Regions from separate parts of the Allobosea sp. LjRoot237 genome, predicted to be linked through region 3. Evidence: predicted binding sites of a transcription regulator. Region 3 holds the regulator's gene; each other region holds the start of a gene.

Region 1 (4,440 bases), 650 kb from region 3:
CGACAAGATGCAGGTCGCCTTCTACCACGCTCCCTTCCCCGCCACCGGCCATATCGCCAAGGCCGGCAATGGCTTCGAACTCGTGCCGCTGCAGTGGAGCAGCGCGATCTGAGACCCTCGCGCATCCGCTGGAGAAAGGCCGGGGTATGCGCCTCGGCCTTTCTTTTTGCGGCATGTTCGCAAGGCGGCTCGCGATCCTGTCCGAGGCCATGCTAGACCGGCCCTTGAGCCGGATCCGATCAGGCTGAATCAACCTGATCGGTGAATCCGTCTCTAAATCATTGATAGAGTACGCGTTATCCGATCGGATTGCGTTGCAATCTGATCGGCGCGTGCTCTAGATACCGCCGACCGGATACCAGCGATGACCGAGCGCTTCGCCGCCATCTCCTTCGTCGCCAGCGACACCGCCGAGGCTGAAGCCGCGCGGGTCAAGCTGGTCGAGCGCTACGGCGACGCCGATCCGGCGCAGGCCGAGGTGATCGTCGCGCTCGGCGGCGACGGGCTGATGCTGCAGACGCTGCATCGCTTCATGGGCACGGCCAAGCCGATCTATGGCATGAACCGCGGCTCGGTCGGCTTCCTGATGAACGAGTTCCGCGAGCGCGGCCTGCGCCAGAAGCTCGAGGCGGCGCAGCGCAGCGTCGTCCACCCGCTGGTGATGACGGCGGTCAATCGCGACGGGAAGCGCGTCGAAGCGCGCGCCATCAACGAGGTCTCGCTGTTCCGCCGCTCCTACCAGGCGGCGAAGCTGCGGCTCTCGGTCGACGGACAGGTGCGCTTGTCCGAGCTCGTCGCCGACGGCGTGCTGGTCGCGACGCCGGCCGGCTCGACCGCCTACAACCTCTCGGCCAATGGCCCGATCCTGCCGCTCGATGCGCCGCTGCTGGCGCTCACCCCGCTCTCGCCATTCCGGCCGCGGCGCTGGCGCGGCGCGCTCCTGCCCGACCACGCCAAGGTGACGATCGCGGTGATGGAGGCCGACAAGCGCCCGGTCAGCGCCGTCGCCGACCACACCCAGATCGACAATGTCATCTCGGTCTCGATCGCGATCGACCGCTCGCTCGACCTCGTCATGCTGCACGATCCCGGCCACAGCCTGGACGAGCGTATCCTGCGCGAGCAGTTCGGCTATTGAAGCCGTGGCGATGGCGGCCGCGGCTCGCTCGCAGCCCTGCCGTTTGCAGATCGTCCTGGTCCGTTCACCAGCCCTCGGAAAGCTCGAATTTTTTGTCGGGGACAAGGCGCGAAAAGAGTCTTGAACAAAACAGGAACATCGTTGATAGTGGCCGCATGGCCGGCTAGGGTCCGGCTCCGGTCGATCGGCCGGGTTTGTGGTGAAGTGCGCAGGAAACGGAGCCTGTCATGGCTGGTAGCGTCAACAAGGTCATTCTGGTCGGCAATCTCGGGCGCGACCCCGAGGTGCGGCGCCTCGGCAGCGGCGAGCCGGTGGTCAATCTCAGGATCGCCACCTCGGAAACCTGGCGCGACAAGCAGTCGGGCGAGCGCAAGGAGCGCACCGAGTGGCACTCGGTGGTGATCTTCAACGAGAATCTCGCCAAGGTCGCCGAGCAGTATCTGAAGAAGGGCTCGAAGATTTACATCGAGGGCCAGCTCCAGACCCGCAAATGGCAGGACCAGCAGGGCGTCGAGAAATACACGACCGAGATCGTGCTGCAGCGTTTCCGCGGCGAGCTCACCATCCTCGACAGCCGCGGCCAGGGCGGCGACGAGGCTGGTGGCGGCAGCGGCGGCTATGGCGACGAGGGTTCGTCGGGCGGCTCCTTCGGCCGGTCGAGCCCGGTCGGCGGCGGCTCGCGCCAGCCGGCGATGGCGAGCGGCGGCAGCAGCAGCGGCGGTTCTCGCTCGTCGAGCCATCTCGACGACGACATCCCGTTCTAGGTCGTGGTGACGATTTAGGGTTCCCGACGGCCCGCGGTTCTGATTCAACGCTGCTTTTTAGAGGCGGTGTTGGAAGGCGAGGTTCTTCGGGACGATCAATGGGCGCGCATCGAGCCATTCGTGCCTGGCGGCCGCAAGGGCAAGCGGGGGCCGCGCAGCAATGGCCGGTTGTTCGTGGACGCGCTGTTGTGGATGGCGCGGTCAGGCGGTCGGTGGCGTGATCTGCCCACGCGATTTGGGCCCTATCAAACGGCCAAGCGGCGCTATTACCGCTGGATCGAGATGGGCGTGCTCAATCGCCTGTTCGAGGCGGTGGCCGCTGAGCCCGACCTGGAATGGGTCATGCTGGACGCCACGGTCATCCGCGCCCATGCCCAAGCCGCCGGCGCGCGGCGAAAAAGGGGGGACCGGACGCCCAGGCGCTTGGCCGGTCTCGTGGCGGCTTCGGCACCAAGATCCACGTCTGCGTAGACGCGCTGGGCCTGCCGGTTCGCATCCTGCTGGGGCCGGGTCAGCAGAACGACATGGCTCCGGCCTGTGACCTGATCGACGGCGTCGCCGCTCAATCCGTCCTGGCCGACAAGGCCTATGACGCCGATCGGCTCTATCTGAAGATCATCCAGCAGGGCGGCGATCCCGTCGTCCCGCCCCGCCGCCATCGTAAGCGACAACACGCCTATGATCGGCTCCTCTACAAGGAACGAAACCGCGTCGAGCGCTTCTTCAGCCGCATCAAGCACTTCCGCCGCATCGCCACACGATACGACAAGCTGGCGGCCACCTTCATGGGCTTCGTCACCCTCGCCGCCATCATGCTCTGGCTCAAATACCTAAATCGTCACCGCAGCCTAGCACGATTGCTTGCCGGTTCGACGCGGCCTGAACAAACGCACCCTCGTCATTGCGAGCATTGCGAAGCAATCCAGGAGGGCTCGCTCAACGGCCTTGGATTGCTTCGCAATGCTCGCAATGACGGAACTGCCGCAGTCAGCGCTTGGCAGCGGCAAATCGACAGATCTCCTACGGCAGCTCGCCCTCGAAGCGCACGCCGAGCGAGCCGAGCGCGCGCCAGTAATCCGGATAGGTCTTCGCGACGCAAGCGGGGTCGAGGATGGTGATGCCGCCGATCTTCAGCCCCGCCAGTGCGAAGCTCATGGCGATGCGGTGATCGGCGAAGGTGTCGATCTCCGCCGGCAAGGTCTGGCCGGCCAGCGCCGGATCGGCGGCGACGACGAGATCGTCGCCCTCCTCCACGCCGAGCCCCGGCCTGATCCGCGACAGGCCCTGCGCCAGCGCCGCGACGCGGTCGCATTCCTTGACGCGCAGGTTGGCGATGCCGACGAAGCGCACCGGCGTCTGGTTGAAGGCGGCGAGCACGGCCAGCGTCGGCACCGCATCCTGCATCTGCGAGCCGTCGATCTCGGCCGGCAGGTTCGGGAAGGCGGCGATCAGCGCATGCGCCTTGGCGTCGGGCTGGGTGAAGGCGGAAGCCGGCACGCCGAGATCGATCGTGCCGCCGGTCAGCACTTCCGCCGCCCAGAGATAGGTCGCGGCCGAGGCATCGGGCTCGATCAGGTAATCGGTCGCGATATAGCCGGTCGGCGCGATCCGCCAGCCGCCGCTGTCCGGCTCCGACACCTCGGCGCCGAAGGCCCGCATCGTCGCCAGCGTCAGGTCGACATAGCCGCGCGCGCCGATCTCCTGGCCGGTCAGCACGACATCGACCGGATTGCGTGCGCAGGCGCCGGCCATCAGCAGCGCCGAGACGTACTGGCTGGAGAGGCCGCCATCGACCTCGACCAGCCCGCCGTCGAAGCCGCCCTGCCCCTGGATGGTCACCGGCGGGCAGCCGCTCGGCGCCTCGATCGCGACGCCGAGCCGGGTGAGCGCTGCGATCAGCGGTGCGATCGGCCGCTTGCGCATATGCTCGTCGCCATCGACGACGACCTTGCCGTCGACCAGCGCCGCCGCCGCCGTCAGGAAGCGCGTCGCGGTGCCGGCATTGCCGAGGAAGAGCGGCGCCTTGGGCACCCGCAGCTTTCCGTCGCTGGTGACGATGAAGCTGGTGTCGTCGGGCTCGGCGATCTCGACGCCCATATCCCTAAGGGCCTGGGCCATATAGCGGGTGTCGTCGCTCTTCAGTGCGCCGCTGAGCCGGCTGGTGCCTTTGGCCAGCGCCGCGACCAGCAGCGCCCGGTTGGTGATCGACTTCGAGCCGGGCGGCATGACGCGGCCGGTCAGCGCCGCCGCCGGCGGCAAGATGGTGAGTTTGCGGAGATCCGTCGGGGTCATGGCAGGCTCGCGAGGCTTCGACGCGAGGGTCTTAGACCGTGCGGCTGGAGAGCGGAAGGCGGGTACCGCAATCGACAGAGCGCGACCTGTCCCCTCTCCCCCTGCGGGAGAGGGCTAGGGTGAGGGGTCGCGCGACGCTGACCGCTGGCGCGCGCGACATTTCTCGATACCGTCCAGACCTATGCGACCCCTCATCCGGCCCTTCGGGCCACCTTCTCCCGCAAGGGGAGAAGGGAGAGGCGGCCC
Region 2 (4,440 bases), 2.2 Mb from region 3:
CAATGCCAGGGTCGACATCGCATCGGCCGGCACCGGTTCAACCGGGTTGACCGGCTCTTCATCGATTGCGGGCGCGGCAGCGAGTTCCGCGTCGGTCAGGACCGGAACATCAGCCGTTTCGCTTGCTGGCGTTACGACTTCAGCGCCTTCGCTCGCGACCTCGCCATCGGACGATGGCGCTTCGTTCAACGCGTCGACCTGCTCGGTCGCCAGGACCGTGCCAGCTGCGGGCGCCTCCACGTCCGGCGCAACGGCGACGACAGGCGCTGGCGCGACGGCGAGCGCCGCGGTGATCGCAGGTCCGGGCCGCTTCTGCGAGACATAGCCGAGCGAGCGCAGGATCGAGGCGAAGTCCTCGCCGGCGCAGCCGACGAGCGAGGTCATCGCCCCGGTGGCGACGAAGCCATCCTGGTCGGCGGCGCCCGCCGGCGGCTGGCCGAGCGTCAGGCCCGGACGATAGGCGATCGCGGGCCGGATCAGGTCCGCCAGCCGCTCCAGAATATCGACGCGCACGGCACGCTCGCCGCAGACGCGGTAGCCGGCAGCGCGGTAGAGCCCCTTGGGCACGTCCTTGTTGGCGGGAAACGAAGTCCGGCCGGACGAGGCGAGATGGGAGATGTCGTCGAGCCCGGCTGCCTCGGGATTGCCGTGCTTCAGCGCCCAGAGCTGGGCGGCAAGCGCGCGCGGCGCCGGCTTCAGCAGGGCCGGGACATAGAGGTGGAACGCGCCGAAGCGGATGCCGAGCTGGCGCAGCGCCGCCCGGCCTTCCTGGTCGAGCGTCTTCATCTCCTCGGCGACCTTGGCGCGCTCGAGCACGCCGAGCGCCTCGGCCGCCTGATAGGCGATGCCGCGGGCAATGCCGGCAGCGCTCTCGGCGTTCTCCAGGATCTGGAGCGGGCCGAGCAGCCTAGTGATGTGGTGCTTCAGCCAGGCCAAAAGCCTAGTCTCGATCTGCTCGCGGGCCTGTGCCGGCAGATGGTCGTCGACCATCAGGCGCAGGCGCGGCTCCAGCACCTTCTCGCCGGCGGTCAGGCGCGCCACCGGCTCGCCGATCCAGCGCACCAGCCCGTCATGCGAGAGCACGAAGGCGTCGTCGCCGGCCAGCACGACGCGCGAGGCGCGCGCCTCGAGCTCGCCGGCCAGCGCCTTCAGCGCCGCCGCGTTCAGCGCCTTCGCTTCCGGCCCACCCGCCTTGGGATCGGCCGTGAAGCGAAAGCCTTGCAGCAATCCGACATGCTGACCCTCGACCAGGACATCGCCGGTCGCGGTGACTTCGGCCTCCAACATTGCATTCTCCCGCAGGCGACGCATCAACACGCTCGTACGCCGATCGACGAATCGGCTGGCAAGCCGTTCGTGCAAAGCGTCCGACAGCCTGTCCTCTACAAGACGCGCCACCCCCTGCCAATGCTCAGGATCGGGCAACCAGTCCGGCCGGTTGGCAACATAGGTCCAGGTCCGGACCTGGGAGATGCGGGCCGAGAGCGTATCGATCTCGCCATCGACGCGGTCGAGGGCAGCCAATTGGCCGGCATACCAGTCCGGATCGAGCCGGCCATGACGCATCAGACGCAGATACAAAGTCGTCGCCAGCTCGGCATGCTGCATCGGCGCAATCTTACGGTAATCCGGCAGCCCGCAGACTTCCCAGAGCCGCGATACGGCCGGTTTGCCTTGCGCCAGTCGCGACACATCCTGATCGCGCGCCAGGATTTCCAGCGTCGTCATGTCCTCGGCGATCAGGGCGCGGGTCAGCCCTTGCTCCTGCGGCTGGATGTTGAGGCTATCGATCAGCCCGGGAATCGAACGCTGATCGAGATCAGAATTGCGCCATTGCACCTGCCGAACCGATTCGAAGCGATGGTCCTCGATCGCCTCGACCAGCTCCTGCTCGAAGGGCGGCGAGCGCCCGGTCGTGCCGAAGGTGCCGTCGCGCAGATGCCGGCCGGCGCGGCCGGCGATCTGGCCGAACTCGGCCGGGTTGAGCTTGCGATAGTGATGGCCGTCGAACTTGCTGTCACCGGCGAAGGCGATGTGGTCGACGTCGAGGTTGAGCCCCATGCCGATCGCATCGGTGGCGACGAGATAGTCGACATCGCCCGACTGGTAGATCTCGACCTGGGCATTGCGCGTGCGCGGGCTGAGCGCACCGAGCACCACCGCCGCCCCGCCCTTCTGCCGGCGGATCAGCTCGGCGATGGCGTAGACCTCCTCGGCCGAGAAGGCGACGATCGCCGAGCGCCGCGGCAGGCGGGTGATCTTGCGGTCGCCGGCGAAGGAGAGCTTCGACAGGCGCGGGCGAGAAACGACGTTGACGCCGGGGATGAGCTGCTCGATCAGCGGCCTCATCGTGCCAGCGCCGATCAGCATCGTCTCCTCGCGGCCGCGATGATTGAGGAGGCGATCGGCGAAGACATGGCCGCGATCGAGATCGGCGGCGAGCTGGATCTCGTCGATGGCGACGAAATCAACGGCGAGATCGCGCGGCATCGCCTCGACCGTGCAGACCCAAAACCTCGGCCGCTCCGGCTTGATCTTCTCCTCGCCGGTGATCAGCGCGACCGCCTGCGGCCCGACCTTGTCGACCACGCGCTGATAGACCTCGCGCGCCAGCAGGCGCAGCGGCAGGCCGATCATCCCCGTCGGATGTGCGACCATGCGCTCGATGGCGAGATGGGTCTTGCCGGTATTGGTCGGGCCGAGCACCGCCGTGACACCGCGGGCGCGGATCGAAGGCGGAAGGGAACGGGGCTGGATCAAGACGCTGGAGCTTTCCTGCAGTCCGGGCGGGGCAAGCCCTACTGGTTCAGGCCGCCCAAAGGCAACCCGATCCGTGAACAGAACGAGTCCGGAACGAAGCGGGGGCGAATCGCTGACTCCCACAGAATCAGGTTTCGTTCACGGCGAGATATTGCGGCAAGCGATTCAAAAACCACAAGATTTTGAATCGTCTTCATTGTCCATCCTTCGCCGACTTGCGCGCGCGAGGGCCGCTTTCGCCTATGTAGGCCGTCATGGCGACAGAACGAGGGGCAAGGCGACGATTGCTGCAGGCGGACTTCGGTCAGTCGCCGAAGACCTCGGCCAGGACCTGCGCCGCTTCGCCCGGCGCCTCGACATGGACGAAATGGCCGGCGCTCTCGCAGAAGCTGACTTCCACATCGTCGAAATAATGCGACAGGAAGGCGGACCATTCGGACTTCAGGATCGGGTCGTGCCGGCCCCAATGCACCCGGGTGCGCTGATGGATCGGCACGGATGGCGCCGGATGGCCGTCGATCGCGGCGATCCGCGCGGCGTTCTGGCTGCGATACCAGTCGAAGCCGCCGCGCAGATTGCCGGGCTTCATGAAATTCTCGACCCATAGGTCGAAGACCGGCGCGAAGGCCTCCTTGCGGTGGCACCAATGCGTCAGGAAATGCCCGAGATAGAGGGCGCAGGCTTCGCGGCTCGATCCGATCAGCTGCTCGGCCAGCGGCAATTGCTGGAAGGACTGGTACCAGATCTCGTTGACATGGCCGTCCCGGACCCAGGCCGAACCGACGCTCGGCGTCGGGCAGTTGAAGAACAGGAGCTTCTCGACCCGCTGCGGATGGCGCCGGGCCAGCCCCTGCGCGACATAGGCGCCGACATCGTGTCCGACGACGCCGACCGGGCCGAGACCGAGCGCCTCCAGCAGCGCCGCCATGTCGTCGGCATGGCTGTTGGCGCCGACATCGCTGCGTGGCGCCGAGGATTTACCGCTGTCGCCGAAGCCGCGCAGATCAGGCGCGATCAATCGGAACTCGCCATGCAGCCGGTTCATCAGCGGCAGCCAGCTCATCCAGAATTCCGGCCAGCCATGAAGCAGCAGCACCGCCGGCCCGTCGCCGACCTCGGCGACATGCAGGACGGTGTCACGCACGACGACCTGGCGATGCCTGAGGCCGGGAGGCAAGGCAAAATCGCTGGACATGACGGCTCCGGAGGCGAATCGCCGGGAAGGCTACCCCGTCGCCCGGAGATCCCGCAATTCGTCGAACGGCAAAGCCTCCATGCGGTGCTGGTCGGATCGTGGCTGAAACGCAGGCGGGGATAGAGAACGATCTTATCCCCGGCGGTTCCGGCGGCCTCAGAATGGCGCACTTCAAACCAGGGAGCACGCCATGCCGGATCTGCCGCATCGTTCAGCCAGTGACAGTGCGCGTTGGCGCGAAATCGTGCTTCTGCGTCGTAGGCTCGTCTCGCTGAAGGCGCAGACACGGCTGCTTCGGCACGAACTCGCCCGCAAATACAATCCCGACCAGCCGCGCGTGCCGGCCGGCAGTGCAGGTGGTGGGCAATGGACCAGCGGCGGAGGCGGCGGCGATCCGACGCTGACGGGCACCGACTGGCTGGGCGATCTCGGCAATGCCCTGTCGACAGCACTGAGCTTCAGCGACGTCGTCGCCGATACCAGCG
Region 3 (4,440 bases):
CTCGGCGAGGGGCTGGCGCAGGCCTATGCGGTATTGGACAATGGCAAGGCCAAGGCTGCGCTCGTGGCCCTGGTTGCCAGTTCGAACGCGTGAGGCTGCCCTATGTCCGACATCCTGAAGCGGATCGAGGCCTATAAGCGCGAGGAGATCGCTGCGGCGCGCACCGCGGTGCCGCAAGCCGAGATCGAGAAGCGCGCTGCGGCGATGCCGACGCCGCGCGACTTCATCGGCGCGCTCGAGGCCAAGCATCGCGCCGGTGGCCCCGCCCTGATCGCCGAGATCAAGAAGGCATCGCCATCCAAGGGCCTGATCCGCGCCGATTTCGACCCGCCGGCGCTGGCCAAGGCCTATGCGGCCGGTGGCGCAGCCTGCCTTTCGGTCCTGACCGACACGCCCTCCTTCCAGGGCCAGCCGGAATATCTCGCGCAGGCGCGCGCCGCCTCCGGCCTGCCCGGCCTGCGCAAGGATTTCATGTTCGAGCCCTACCAGGTCTTCGAGGCGCGGAGCTGGGGCGCCGACTGCATCCTGATCATCATGGCCTCGCTCGACGATGCCGCCGCGCGCGAGCTCACCGCCACGGCGAAGGCGCTCGGCATGGCCGCGCTCGCCGAGGTCCATGACGAAGCCGAGCTGGAGCGCGCGCTGAAGCTCGATACCAGGCTGGTCGGCATCAACAACCGCGACCTGCGCAGCTTCGAGCTCAACCTCGCCGTCACCGAGCGGCTGGCGCCGCGTGTGCCGAAGGACCGCCTGCTCGTCGGCGAGAGCGGCATCTTCAGCCATGCCGACATCGCCCGCCTGCAGGGCTGCGGCGTCAACACCTTCCTGGTCGGCGAGAGCCTGATGCGCCAGGCGGACGTGGCGGCTGCAACGCGCGAGCTTCTGACTGGCAAGACCACCGAGGCGGCGGCGTGAGCCGGCTCACCCATCTCGACCAGAAGGGCGCGGCCCATATGGTCGATGTCGGCGACAAGGCCGAGACCGTCCGGGTCGCGGTCGCCGAAGGCCATGTCGTGATGCAGGCCGAGACGCTTGCCATCGTCCGCGATGGCGAGGCCAAGAAGGGCGATGTGCTCGGCACCGCCCGCCTCGCCGGCATCATGGCGGCCAAGCGCGCGCATGAATTGATCCCGCTCTGCCACCCGCTGCTGCTCTCGAAGATCGCTGTCGACCTTACGATCGATGAGACCCTGCCCGGCGTACGCGTGCGTGCCGAGGTCAAGCTCACCGGCAAGACCGGCGTCGAGATGGAAGCGCTGACCGCCGTCAGCGTCGCCTGCCTCACCGTCTACGACATGGTGAAAGCGGTTGATCGCGCCATGCATATCGAAGGCATCCAGCTCGTGCATAAATCCGGCGGCAAGTCCGGAACCTATGAGCTGGCAGGGCGATCGGCATGAGCCTCACCCCCGTTCCCGTAGCGCTGCGAGCGCTGCTCGACAGCGTGCCAGGCCCGACACCAGCCGAGACGCTGCCGCTCGCCCATTGCGCCGACCGCGTGCTGGCCGAAGATGTCGCCGCACTCCGAACCCAGCCGCCCTTCGCCAATTCGGCCATGGACGGCTATGCCGCCCGCGCGACTGACCTGGAGCCCGGCAGGGAGCTCAAGGTCATCGGCGAATCCGCCGCCGGCCGCGGCTTTTCCGATCCTGTCGGCCCGGGCGAGACGGTACGCATCTTCACCGGCGCCCCCATTCCGAACGGTGCCGACGCGATCCTGATCCAGGAGCATGCCGAGGGTGTCGGCGGCCCGGTGATCCGCGTCGCCAAGCCGGCGAACAAGGGCCAGTTCATCCGCCCGGCCGGACTGGATTTTCAGACCGGCGCAATCCTGCTGAAGGCCGGCCACCGGCTCGACAGCGCCGCGCTCGGGCTCGCCGCAGCCGCCGGGCATCCGACACTCGCGGTCCGCTGCAAGCCGCTGGTCGCGATCCTCGCGACTGGCGATGAACTCGTCCTGCCCGGCGAGCCGGTCGGCCCCGACCAGATCGTCGCCTCCAACAGCTTCGCGCTCGCCGCACTGGTTGAGCAGGCCGGCGGCACGGCGCTCGATCTCGGCATCGCCCGCGACAACCATCCCGATCTCGCCGGCAAGATCGAGGCGGCACGCAGGGCCGGAGCCGACGTCCTGATCACGCTCGGCGGCGCCTCGGTCGGCGAGCACGATCTCGTCCAGGCGGCGCTGAAGGCGCAAGGCATGGAGCTCGGCTTCTGGAAGATCGCGATGCGCCCGGGCAAGCCGATGATGATGGGCCGCCTCGGCGCCATGGTCGCGCTCGGCCTACCGGGCAACCCGGTCTCCTCGATCGTCTGCGGGCATCTCTTCGCCATCCCGCTGGTCGAGGCTCTGCTCGGCATCGACGATCCCGAACGCGACCGCAGCGAGCCCGCCATCCTGGCCGTCGATCTGCCGGCCAATGACGAGCGCCAAGATTATCTGCGCGCCACCTTCGAAACCATCGATGGCGAGCGGCGTGTCAGGCCATTCGCCAAGCAGGATTCGTCGATGCTGGCCAACCTGGCGCGCGCCGAAGCTCTGGTGATCCGCCCGATCTTCGCCGAGGCCGCCAAGGCGGGCGATTCCTGCCGGATCATCCGGCTGCGCTAGCCGGGGCTCCTGCCCTCCTGCATCGTCACCCCGGACAAGCCGCGTCAGCGGCGCCGATCCGGGATCCATTTCTGAAGCGTTCCGGAATGGATCCCGGGCCTCCCTTCGGTAGCCCGGGATGACAACGCTCTGGAAGCGCGCGCTCTGCTCGGGCAATCCCTTGCGGAACACAAAGCGAACAGCTATGGTGTTCGTGCTTTGTTTCGATTCCAGCCCGAGAGGCGAGCGGCGCGACCATGCTGACACGCAAACAGTTTGAACTGCTTCGCTTCATTCATGAACGCCTGCGTGAATCCGGCGTGCCTCCCTCCTTCGACGAGATGAAGGACGCGCTCGATCTGCGCTCCAAATCCGGCATCCACCGGCTGATCATGGCGCTCGAGGAGCGCGGCTTCATTCGCCGGCTTCCCAACCGGGCGCGCGCCCTCGAGGTCATCAAGATGCCGGACGGCATCGGCGGACAGCAGGCGCAGCGCGCCCGCTTCAGCCCCTCCATCGTCCAGGGCGGGCTCGGCCAGACCCCGCCGGCACCGGCAGCCACCTTGGCGAAGCCGCGCCCGGCGGGCGCCGAAGAGAGCGGGCGCTCCACCGTCTCCATCCCCGTCATGGGCCGCATCGCCGCCGGCACGCCGATCTCGGCGATCCAGGACCGCAGCCATAGCGTCTCCATGCCCGCCGACATGCTTGGCGGCGGCGAGCATTACGCGCTCGAGGTCCGCGGCGATTCGATGATCGAGGCCGGCATCCTCGACGGCGACACTGTGGTGATCCGCAAGCAGGACAGCGCCAATACTGGCGACATCATCGTCGCGCTGATCGACGACGAGGAAGCGACGCTGAAGCGGCTGCGCAAGCGCGGCTCCTCGATCGCGCTCGAAGCGGCCAATCCCGCCTATGAGACGCGCGTGCTCGGGCCGGACCGGGTCAAGATCCAGGGCCGGCTCGTCAATCTGATGCGGCGCTACTGAAGCGCCTCTAGATCCTGTGCCGGCTCTGCAGTAGCGGAAATCGGTGCAGGAGCGGGTTCGGGCACCGGCCTCGTTTCCGGCCGCGCACGGGTCCAGGGACGCAGGCGTGCCACCTCATCCGCCGTATAGGAACGCCAGCCGCCGCGGGCCGCATGATAAGCGGTCGCGCCGTCGCGGATGAGCGCGCTGCGGTCGATCAATCGGGCAGCGCAAGGCGCGCTCCAATAGAGCGACGTCACCACGAGATCGGCGCGCTGGCAGTCCTCGACCAAAGCGATGCGGTCGCGCGTATAGGCGACGCTGCGGCCGTCCGGCAGGCGGATGACGCAACCACGCGCATCGCAGGCGGCGCCCGCGCGCAGGGCCGCATCGTCGGGCGAACGGGAATCGCCGTCGGCATGCAGCCATTGCGTCAGCACGAAGCGGCTCGGCTTGCCGGCGAGCACCATCCGCCCTTCTAGTCCACGCACCAGCACGCCCGAACCATCGCGCTCGATCAGGATATCGGGCTGCGACGGGGTCGAGGCCAGCGCCAGCCCGCCAACCAGCGGCAGCGCAGCAAGGAAACGTAGCGCCGTCGTCCACAGCGTCAGCCAGAGCAAGGACAACGAGAAGCAGATCAGGGCGAGCGAACCGAAGGCGGGCAGCACCACAGTCGAGCGGTCGATGCCGGCGACCCAATGCGCGAGCTGGAGCACGAGGCCGGAAGCCCAACCCATCAGCGCCCAGGCCGGCCAGTCGAGCCCGAACGGATAGGCGAGCACGCCGAAGACGGCGGCCGGCATCACGATCAGCGAGACGAAGGGCAGCGCCAGCGCATTGCCGAGCAGGCCGAACGGGTTGAAGGTCTGGAAGTGGAAGACG
Region 4 (4,440 bases), 1.6 Mb from region 3:
CCGTCGCCGCCGATGATCGACTCGCAGCCGCAGGCCAGTGCCGGCGGATCGTTACCGTCGACCAGGACAAGATCGGGTGACAGCGGCAGCGCCGTCACCGCGCGCCGCATGGCGAGCAGCGTCGCCTGCCGGATGTTGATCGTATCGATCTCGACAGCAGATGCGCTGCCGACGCTGACAGCGAGCGCGCTGGCGAGAATCAGGACGCAGAGCTCCTCCCGGCGCTCGGCTGAAAGCTCCTTCGAATCGGCGAGCCCGTCCGGGATCGCCAAGGGATCGAGGATGACGGCGGCTGCGACGACCGGGCCGGCGAGCGGGCCGCGTCCGACCTCGTCCACGCCGGCGACGCGGGCGCGCCCGGCAATCATCGCGGCCTGTTCGCGGCTGAAATCGGCGGTCATGGCTTCGCTATGCCAGATCGCGACGCGAAGGTCTGCCGCCAGTTGGATCACATCCACAGTTCAGCCCGGGTCCAGGAAGAATTCGCGCAGCGCTTCCGCCGTTGCCATCGGGTGCTCTTCCGGGAAGAAATGTCCACCCACCACCGCGTTGCCCTCGACCTCACCCGCCCAGCGGCGCCAGATCGCGAGCGGCCCGCCATCGGCTTCATACCATTGCGCCAGCGGGCCCTCGGCGCTCCACAGGGCGAGCATCGGACATGCGATGCGCCGCCCGTTTCGCTGGTCGTCGGCATCATGCTCGCGATCGATTTCGGAGGCAGCCCGGTATTCCTCGCAGATCGCATGGATATTGCCGGGATCGCGCAGGGCGTCGACATACGCCTCGCGCACGATGGGCGGGAATGTAGAAGCAGGAGTTCCCCAGCCGTCCAGCGCGCTGTCGATGATCGCCTCCGGCGCTGCCGCGATGAGCCGCTCGGGCAGGGGCTCTGGCTGGGCGAGCAACGTCCAGGGCCAGAAGCCGAGGGCGAAGCGCGCGTCGGCCCTGTCCCAGGCTTCGGCTGTCGGCAGGATGTCGAGCACGGCGAGCTTGGTGATCCGCTCAGGATGGTCGAGCGCCAGGCGATAGGCGACGCGACCGCCGCGATCGTGCCCGGCCACGGAAAAGCGCTTGAGGCCCAGCCGCTCCATGACGGAGACCATGTCAGCCGCCAGCGCCCGCTTGCTGTAGGGCGCATGGTCGGCCGCAGAAGGCGGGCAGGAGCTTGCGCCATAGCCGCGCAAATCGGCGCAGACGACGGTGAATTCCTCCGCCAGCAGCGGAGCGATGTCTCGCCACATCAGATGCGTCTGCGGAAAGCCGTGCAGCAGCAGGAGCGGCGGGCCGGTGCCTTTTCTCCGCAGGAAGATCGCAGCTTCCTCCGTTTCAATGATTTCGCTGCTGAAATCGTCCATGCCGGCCTCCGCTTCCTCTGGCGGAAACGCGCAGGAAGTCGATCGGTGCCGCGACGCGTTAGGCGGGAGCGATCAGAACAGGCTGAGTTGCGCCTTATCCTTCTCCGGCTTTACGAAGAGGTCGGTGCGCAGCCGCAGCCGCGCACTGTTGAAGCCGAGCCGTTCCGCCGCCATCTCGAAGCGCCGGCCGATCATCCAGGCATAGGGCCCGGAGCCGACCTGGCGCTGGCCCCAGGCGGCGTCGTAATCCTTGCCGCCGCGGGTCGAGCGGATCAGCGAGACGACATGGCGCATCTTGTCGGGATGGTGCGTCACCAGCCAGTCCTGCACGATGTCCTTCACCTCGAGCGGCAGGCGCAGCAGCACATAGCCGGCCTCGCGCGCTCCTGCCGCTTTCGCTGCGTCCAGGATGCGCTCGATCTCGTGCTCGTTGATCGCCGGCACGATCGGGGCGACCAGCACCGTCACCGGAATCCCGGCCTCCGACAGCTTGCGAATCGTCTCGATGCGTTTGGCGGGCGAAGCAGCGCGCGGCTCCATGTTGCGGGCGAGCTTCGGATCGAGCGTCGTCACCGAGAGCGCAACCTTGACCAGCCCCTTCGCCGCCATCGGCGCGAGGATGTCGATGTCGCGCTGCACCAGCGCTGATTTGGTGACGATGCCGACCGGATGGTTGAATTTCGCCAGCACTTCGAGGATCGAGCGCATGATCCGCAGCTTCTTCTCGATCGGCTGATAGGCGTCGGTATTGGTGCCGATCGCGATGGTGCGGGGTTGGTAGCTCGCCGCCGAGAGCTCCTTCTCCAAAAGCAGCGCCGCATCGGGCTTGGCTGTCAGCTTGCTTTCGAAGTCGAGCCCGGGCGACAGCCCGAGATAGGCATGGCTCGGCCGCGCGAAGCAGTAGACGCAGCCATGCTCGCAGCCGCGATAGGGGTTGATCGAGCGGTCGAACGAAATATCCGGGGAGTCGTTACGTGTAATGATCGTCCGCGGCTTCTCGACCGAGATTTCGGTCTTGAACGGCGGCAGCTCGCCGAGCGAGCCCCAGCCGTCATCCTCGCTGATGCGTGTCTCGGCCTCAAAGCGGCCGCCGGGATTGATCGTCGCGCCGCGCCCGCGCCGCCGCTCCGGGTCGATCTGGCTGCCGACATGGGCGAGCGGGTCCACCGGCGCGAGCCGTACTGGCGCCGAGATGCTTCCCGGCTCGGAGTCGCGACGCTTGAGCGGTTGCGTCCTGGCTGAGGGTCTGGCCTGCAGCATGGCTTCGTCTCCCGGCGGAATCGGTTGATCCGAGACCAAGGAATGTGAACATAACAGGAACAGAATGCAAGTGACAGGATTGCGACATGTTGCACTGCGTCATAAGCTGATTGCCCATGATCACCGCCGTCATCCGGGCCAATCGCGACGTCGAAGCGCTCGCAGCGACCTTGTCCGTGCTGATTCCCGCGGTCGCGCAGGGCGTGATCGGCCATGCCGTGGTGATCGACGAGGCGGATGACGCTGCGATCGAACGTCTCGCCGACGAGACCGGCGCCAGCTATGTCCGGGCGAAGAATGGCGAGGCCTGGTCGTGCGGGGTCGCCCAGGCGCGCGGCGACTGGGTCATCCTGCTCGAAGCCGGAGATCTGCCCGAGCCGCAATGGACGCCGAGCATCGAGCGGCATTTGCTGACGATGGCGATGCGGCCGGCCTTGATGCCGCTGCGCGGCATGGCCGCGGGGTTGCGCGAATGGGGGGCGGTCTCGCTGCGCTCGCGCCACGTCAGGGCCGGGCTCCTGGCACCCAAGACGCAGATCCTGTCCGGCCGGCTGGCGCGTGCGCCGCGCCGGCTCACCGTGCGTCGCGAGCGCGCCGAGCTCTGACCTCGGCCGTCAGAGCTGGTTGGTGCGGAAGGTGTCGCAGCTCTGCATCGAGCCGGATTTGAAGCCCGTGTTGAACCAGCGCGTGCGCTGTGCCGACGAGCCATGCGTGAAGGAATCCGGCACGACGACGCCGCGGCCCTGTTGCTGCAGCTTGTCGTCGCCGATCGCAGAGGCGGAGCGCATCGCTTCGTCGATGTCGCCGGGCTGGATGCGGTCCATCGCCTGGATGTTGTAGGCCCAGACACCGGCGAAACAGTCCGCCTGCAACTCGACCCGCACCGAGAGCTGGTTCGATTCGCGCTCGGAGATCCGTTGGCGCATCTCGTTCACCTTGGGCAGGATGCCGAGCAGGTTCTGGATGTGATGGCCGATCTCGTGGCCCACGACATAGGCATAGGCGAAGTCGCCGCCGCCACCGAGCTTGCGCTGCATCTCCTGGAAGAAGGAGAGGTCGAGATAGACCCGCTGGTCGTTGGGGCAGTAGAACGGCCCCATCGCCGCCTGCGCCGTGCCGCAGCCGGAGCGGTCGACGCCGCTGAACAGCACCAGCTTCGGTGGCACGTATTTGCGGTTGGCCTGCTGCGGCAGCACCTTGCTCCAGATATCCTCGTTCTGCGCCAGAACCGCCGAGACGAAGCGGCCCATCTCGTCCTGCGGCGGACCGGCCGATTTGCGCTGCTCCTGCGTCGGCGCACTGCGCCCGCCGATGCCGCCGATCAACTCGGCCCCGCCGATCAGCAGGCGTGGATCGATGCCGAGCGCCCAGCCGAGGAGGCCGAGCACGACCATGGTACCGATGCCGATGCCGCCGCGGCCGCCGGGAAGGCCGGCGAACTCGCCTCCGCCGCCGCCACGCCGGTCCTCGAGGTTCTCGGACTGGCGATAATCTTCCCAACGCATGGCAAGGCCCTTGTTGCAGCCTCGCAATGTCCGCGAGCCGGCGGCGGAACTCAAGTCCCGTGGCAGAGGTGCTCAATGATTGCCGGCATCGGCTTTCACCTTCCCGCGGAAGGTCCAGTACACGAAGGCCGTGTAGAACAGGATCATCGGCAGGAGGAAGGTCACCCCGATCAGCACGAAGATGTGCGAGGATGGCGCCGCCGCGGTGTCCCAGATCGTCAGGCCGGGCGGCACGAGATAGGGGTAGTTCGAGATCGCGAGCCCGAGGAAGCAGAGCAGGAAGATCGCGATGGTGAAGGCGAAGGGCGTGAATTCATGCG

What was found. The regulator LexA, encoded in region 3, represses DNA repair genes until DNA is damaged. The targets are predictions, from matches to a motif close to TGTTCNNNNTGTGTTCNG.
Region 1: a site for LexA is predicted at 1,259-1,276, ahead of ACSQ24_RS14780 (single-stranded DNA-binding protein). Genes of this name have one in related genera too.
Region 2: a site for LexA is predicted at 2,839-2,856, ahead of ACSQ24_RS00705 (helicase-related protein). Genes of this name have one in related genera too.
Region 4: a site for LexA is predicted at 2,660-2,677, ahead of ACSQ24_RS19670 (PA0069 family radical SAM protein). Genes of this name have one in related genera too.

Annotation. Positions count from the first base shown of each region.
Region 1 is NZ_CAXUQP020000001.1:3,048,608-3,053,047, forward strand. It holds gene ACSQ24_RS14770 (MBL fold metallo-hydrolase) at 1-112, shown strand, start outside; gene ACSQ24_RS14775 (NAD kinase) at 365-1,138, shown strand; gene ACSQ24_RS14780 (single-stranded DNA-binding protein) at 1,366-1,902, shown strand; partial or broken gene ACSQ24_RS14785 (IS5 family transposase) at 1,969-2,729, shown strand; gene ACSQ24_RS14790 (3-phosphoshikimate 1-carboxyvinyltransferase) at 2,923-4,194, opposite strand.
Region 2 is NZ_CAXUQP020000001.1:155,132-159,571, reverse strand. It holds gene ACSQ24_RS00705 (helicase-related protein) at 1-2,757, opposite strand, end outside; gene ACSQ24_RS00700 (alpha/beta fold hydrolase) at 3,065-3,955, opposite strand; gene ACSQ24_RS00695 (hypothetical protein) at 4,146-4,440, shown strand, end outside.
Region 3 is NZ_CAXUQP020000001.1:2,401,551-2,405,990, reverse strand. It holds gene trpD (anthranilate phosphoribosyltransferase) at 1-93, shown strand, start outside; gene trpC (indole-3-glycerol phosphate synthase TrpC) at 103-915, shown strand; gene moaC (cyclic pyranopterin monophosphate synthase MoaC) at 912-1,400, shown strand; gene ACSQ24_RS11670 (molybdopterin molybdotransferase MoeA) at 1,397-2,608, shown strand; gene lexA (transcriptional repressor LexA) at 2,845-3,576, shown strand; gene ACSQ24_RS11660 (ComEC/Rec2 family competence protein) at 3,570-4,440, opposite strand, start outside.
Region 4 is NZ_CAXUQP020000001.1:4,043,085-4,047,524, reverse strand. It holds gene ACSQ24_RS19680 (ribonuclease HII) at 1-401, opposite strand, end outside; gene ACSQ24_RS19675 (alpha/beta fold hydrolase) at 462-1,355, opposite strand; gene ACSQ24_RS19670 (PA0069 family radical SAM protein) at 1,428-2,615, opposite strand; gene ACSQ24_RS19665 (hypothetical protein) at 2,732-3,220, shown strand; gene ypfJ (KPN_02809 family neutral zinc metallopeptidase) at 3,230-4,120, opposite strand; gene cydB (cytochrome d ubiquinol oxidase subunit II) at 4,193-4,440, opposite strand, start outside.